Regions from separate parts of the Stenotrophomonas sp. FBCC-B152 genome, predicted to be linked through region 1. Evidence: predicted binding sites of a transcription regulator. Region 1 holds the regulator's gene; the other holds the start of a gene.
What was found. Region 1 encodes FliA, which starts transcription of late flagellar genes. Its sites were predicted from a motif close to TAAAGTTTNNCNNNCNNNGGCCGATAA; they were not measured.
Positions count from the first base shown of each region.

Region 2: a site for FliA is predicted at 1,320-1,346, ahead of NMB40_RS12620 (HDOD domain-containing protein). Genes of this name have one in related genera too.

Region 1 is NZ_CP101442.1:1,499,450-1,501,838, forward strand. Features, by position in the region: gene NMB40_RS07165 (protein phosphatase CheZ) at 1-272, opposite strand, end outside; gene cheY (chemotaxis response regulator CheY) at 272-664, opposite strand; gene NMB40_RS07175 (RNA polymerase sigma factor FliA) at 681-1,427, opposite strand; gene NMB40_RS07180 (MinD/ParA family ATP-binding protein) at 1,424-2,311, opposite strand; gene NMB40_RS07185 (AAA family ATPase) at 2,298-2,389, opposite strand, start outside.
Region 2 is NZ_CP101442.1:2,703,202-2,705,590, forward strand. Features, by position in the region: gene NMB40_RS12615 (phospholipase D family protein) at 1-40, shown strand, start outside; gene NMB40_RS12620 (HDOD domain-containing protein) at 118-1,221, opposite strand; gene NMB40_RS12625 (Glu/Leu/Phe/Val dehydrogenase dimerization domain-containing protein) at 1,515-2,389, shown strand, end outside.

The DNA.
Region 1 (2,389 bases):
TGGGTGGCCTGTTCGGTCATCGCCACCACGTGGTCCAGGCGCGCGCAGGCATCGTCCAGCTCGCCGGCTTCGCTGGGCAGGGTGGGCAGTTCGCCCAGCGCCTGGCCCAGCTCGCGGGCGAGCCGGTTCAGCCCGGCCATCATCGGCTGGGTGCGCAGCGCGGCCAGGGCGTCGATTTCCCGGCGCCAACCGGCTTCGTCACCGCTTTCCAGCGCGGCCAGGGCATCCTGCAGGCGCTGCACCAGCGCCGATTTGTCGCGAAGGGTTTCCATCAGGCGCTGGCCGCCAGGCGCTCGAAGATCTTGCCGAGCTTCTCTTCCAGGGTCGCAGCCGTGAACGGCTTGATGATGTAGCCGTTCACGCCGGACTGGGCGGCTTCGATGATCTGCTCACGCTTGGCTTCTGCGGTGACCATCAGCACAGGCAGGGTCTTGAGCTTGGCGTCGGCGCGGATCGCCTTGAGCAGGTCGATACCGGTCATGACCGGCATGTTCCAGTCGGTGACCACGAAATCGAACGGCTGGCTCTGCAGCAGGGCCAGCGCGGCATGCCCGTCCTCGGCTTCGGCCGTATTGGTGAAGCCCAGATCGCCCAGCAGGTTCTTGACGATACGACGCATGGTCGAGAAGTCGTCGACGATCAGGATACGCATGTTCTTGTTCAAAGCACTTTCCTCGGTATCAAGTGTTCTCGAGGCCGGCGTCGGCCGCCTCGAAGATCTTCAGTCGGCCACGCAGGCGCAGCACTGCCTGGCCATGGATCTGGCAGACGCGCGACTCGCTGACGCCGAGCACCGCGCCGATCTCTTTCAGGTTCAGTTCCTGCTCGTAGTACAGCGACAGCACCAGCTGTTCGCGTTCGGGCAGCAGGCCGATCGCATTGCCCAGTTCGCGGCCGAACTCACCGCGCTCCAGCACCTGCTGCGGGGTCGGGCCGCCCTGGGCGACGGTATCCAGCTCGCCCTGGTCTTCGATCCGCGATTCCAGGCTCAGCACCTGGCCACGCGCGGCGTCTTCCATCAGGCGCAGGTAATCGGGCAGCGGCATGTCCATCGCGGCGGCCACTTCGGTGGCGCTGGCGGCACGGCCGGTGCTCTGCTCCAGCCGGCGGATGGTAGAGGCGGCGTCACGGGCACGGCGGTGCACCGAACGCGGCACCCAGTCGCCCCGGCGGATCTCGTCGATCATCGAGCCGCGGATGCGGATCGAAGCATAGGTTTCGAACGAGGCGCCCTGGTCGGCGTCGTAGCTGCGCGAGGCCTCGATCAGGCCCATCATGCCGGCCTGGATCAGGTCGTCGACTTCAACGCTGGCCGGCAGGCGTGCGGCCAGGTGGTGGGCGATGCGCCGGACCAGGTCCGAGTGCTGGGCAATGCACTCGTTGGCTGCGGCGCGCTGCACCTCTTTGTATTGTGCGGCGCCTTTCATGCGGTCACCCCGCGTTGCTTGAGGATGCGTTCCAGGAAGAATTCAACGCCGCCGCGCGGCTCGGTCGGGGCCTGCCAGCGCGCGGTGCGGCGGGCGATCTCGGCGATCGCCTGCGCCGACGGGCTGGACGGGTAGGCCTTCACCACCGGCTGCTGGCGCTGCACCGACAGGCGCAGCCAGTCGTCCTGCGGCACGCAGCCCAGGTAGTTCAGCGAGACATCGGCCAGGAACTTGTCGCAGACCCGGCTCAGCTTTTCATACAGCACGCGGCCTTCGTTGGGGTCGCGCACCATGTTGGCCACCACCTGGATGCGGTCCACGCCACGTTCGCGCGAGAGCACCTTGATCAGGGCATAGGCGTCGGTGATCGAGGCCGGCTCGTCGCAGACCACCACCACGGTGTCCTGGGCGGCCTGGCAGAAGGTGAGCACGCCGTCGGTGATGCCGGCGGCGGTGTCGACCACCATGAAGTCCAGGTCGCGTTCCAGTTCGGAGAACACGTTGACCAGGCCCACGTGTTCGGCCGGCTGCAGTTCGGCCATGTGGCGGCGGCCGGACGCGGCCGGCACCACCAGCACGCCGCCGGGGCCTTCCAGGATCACTTCATCCAGCGTGCAGCGCCCGGCGACCAGGTCGGCCAGGGTCAGCTTGGGCTGCAGGCCCAGGATCACATCGATGTTGGCCAGGCCCAGGTCGGCATCCAGCAGCAGCGTGCGCTTGCCCATGTCGGCCAGCGCCACGGCCAGGTTGGCCGACACGTTGGTCTTGCCCACGCCGCCCTTGCCGCCGGTGACGGCGATGGTGCGGACCGGGCCCAGCGGCTGGCTGCGGGTGGCCGACAACGGGAAGGTCCTGGTCAGGTTTTCATACTCACGCGACGGCATGGTTCAACTCCGGGTTGCAGGGCATATCGGCCGCGCGGCGCAAATCTTCAAGGCGAAGTACAAGATTGGCAGCACTGG
Region 2 (2,389 bases), 1.2 Mb from region 1:
GCGTGTGATCAGCTGGTTGCCCCTCGAATCCCAGCTTTAGGAGCAGCCACGCAGGGCGTGGCTCTACGAGCAGCCACGCAGGGCGTGGCTCTACGAGCAGCCACGCAGGGCGTGGCTCTACGCTTCGGCTGATTCGTCCGCGTCCAGCGTTTCTACCGCGCGACCGTGCAGGCGGCGCCAGATCCACTGCAATGCATGCGCCGGGGTTCCCTGCAGCTGCTCCAGCAGCGCCAGCGCCTGGGCCTGGCTGATCCGGCCATGCCGGCACAGCAGGCTGGCCGACGCGCCGGCGCGCGCGAAGCGAAGGCTGGCGGCCAGCCCGCCGCCCGTCGCATCGGCGTCGCGCAGCAGCGCCTGGTGCACCGACGGCGGCAGCTCCCAGGCCGCCGCGATGCGGCTGGCCACCGGCAGGGTCCAGGCATCCAGCAGGGTGCTGGCCAGCTGCGGTGACGGTGGCACGCCCTGCTCACGGGCAACATCCAGCAGGTGCCGCATCACCAGGGCCGCGCCCAGGCCCTGGGTGAGCCCCATCCACTGCGCGGCGAAGCCGTCCTCATGGGTGACCAGGCGGGCGTGATCGGCCGCAGCCCGTGAAGCCAGCAGCGCGTGCTCCCAGACCACGGTGCCGAACTGCGGAAAGGCGTCGCTGTGCAGTTGCATGACCGGCTGCACCAGCACCGCGCTGATGATCTGGCGGATGCCCTCGGTACCCACCAGCGTGACCGCACGCTGCAGGCTGTCCACCGGCTTGGCCTGCAGCCGGTAGACCGGGCTGTTGGCGATGCGCAGCAGGTTGCCGGTCAGCACCGCGTCCTGGCCGATGATCGAGGCCATGCTGCGTGCCGACGCGTCGCTGTCGTTCACGGTCTGGATCAGCTGCGGCAGCAGCTGCGGCCGGCGCGGGAGGTGCCGGGCCGACCAGTCCTGCGCCTCCAGCGCGGCCGCCACCGCTGCCAGCAGGGTCGCGTCCTGCGCGCCGGTGGCCTGCGCGCTGCCAATGCCCGGCATCAGCGCCAGCGCGTGCAGGCCGGCCTGCAGCACCTCACCGGCCTCGGCGCCGGAGGGCTCCGTCAAAGCAGGTGGCTGCGGCTGCGCGCGGCTTCGGCTGCGGGTGCCCTCCGGCACCGGAGCCGCCCCCGCCCCTGCCGGGCGGCGATACAGCCCCCAGCCCAGGAATGCCACGACCAGCACGCCGGCCGCCCCCGCCAGGATCGTCATCATCGGGCCGCGCCCCTGCCGGTGCGGCACCGCACCCGAATTGTCGCCACTGCACCCACGTGTTCCGTCCTGGCTTGCCGGTACTGCGCACCGTTGCCACGGCATCGGCCCGGAACCGGGCAACTTTAGCGCGCGATGGTCATCCGGCGCTGACAACACCGTCCGACGGAATGCACTAGAATGGCGCCGCGCGACCCGTCCTGCCCAACCGACGACGTCGCTTTTTTTGTTTTACACCCCACCTTTTGCTGGTACGTTCGCCGGCGTTTGCCGCCGTTCGCACCATCGGAGTCACCATGTTATTTGAAACCCTCGAAACGTCCGGTCATGAACAGGTGGTGTTCTGCCACAGCCGCGATGCCGGTCTGAGGGCCATCATCGCCATCCACAACACCACGCTGGGCCCGGCGCTGGGCGGCGTGCGCATGCGGCCCTACGCCAGCACGGACGACGCACTGGCAGACGCGCTGCGGCTCAGCCGCACGATGACCTACAAGAACGCACTGGCGGGCTTGAATGTCGGGGGTGGCAAGGCGGTGATCATCGGCGACCCGCGCAGGGACAAGACCGAGGTGCTGTTCCGCGCGTTCGGTCGCTACGTGGATTCGCTCGGCGGGCGTTACATCACCGCCGAGGACGTTGGTACCGACGTCAATGACATGGAAAACATCTACCTGGAAAGCGAGTACGTCACCGGCGTGCACCAGGTCCACGGGGGCTCGGGCGACCCGGCCCCGTTCACCGCCTACGGCGCGCTGCAGGCGCTGATGGCGGCCATGCAGCACAAGCTCGGCCACGAGGAAGTGGGCAAGGTCAGCATCGCGGTGCAGGGCCTGGGCCATATCGGCATGGAACTGGTCAAGCTGCTGCGGGATCGCGGCGCCAAGCTGTTCGTCACCGACCTGGACCCTGCGCTGGTGGAGCGTGCGGTGACCGAGTACGGCGCCGAGGCGGTCAAGCCCGACGACATCTACGACGTGAACGCCGATGTGTTCGCGCCGTGCGCGCTGGAAGGGGCGATCAACCCGCAGACCCTGCCGCGCCTGAAGTGCAGAATCGTCTGCGGCACCGCCAACAACCAGCTCTCCACGCCTGAGATCGGCGATGAGCTGCATGCCCGCGGCATCCTGTATGCCCCGGACTATGCGGTGAACGCGGGCGGGGTGATGAA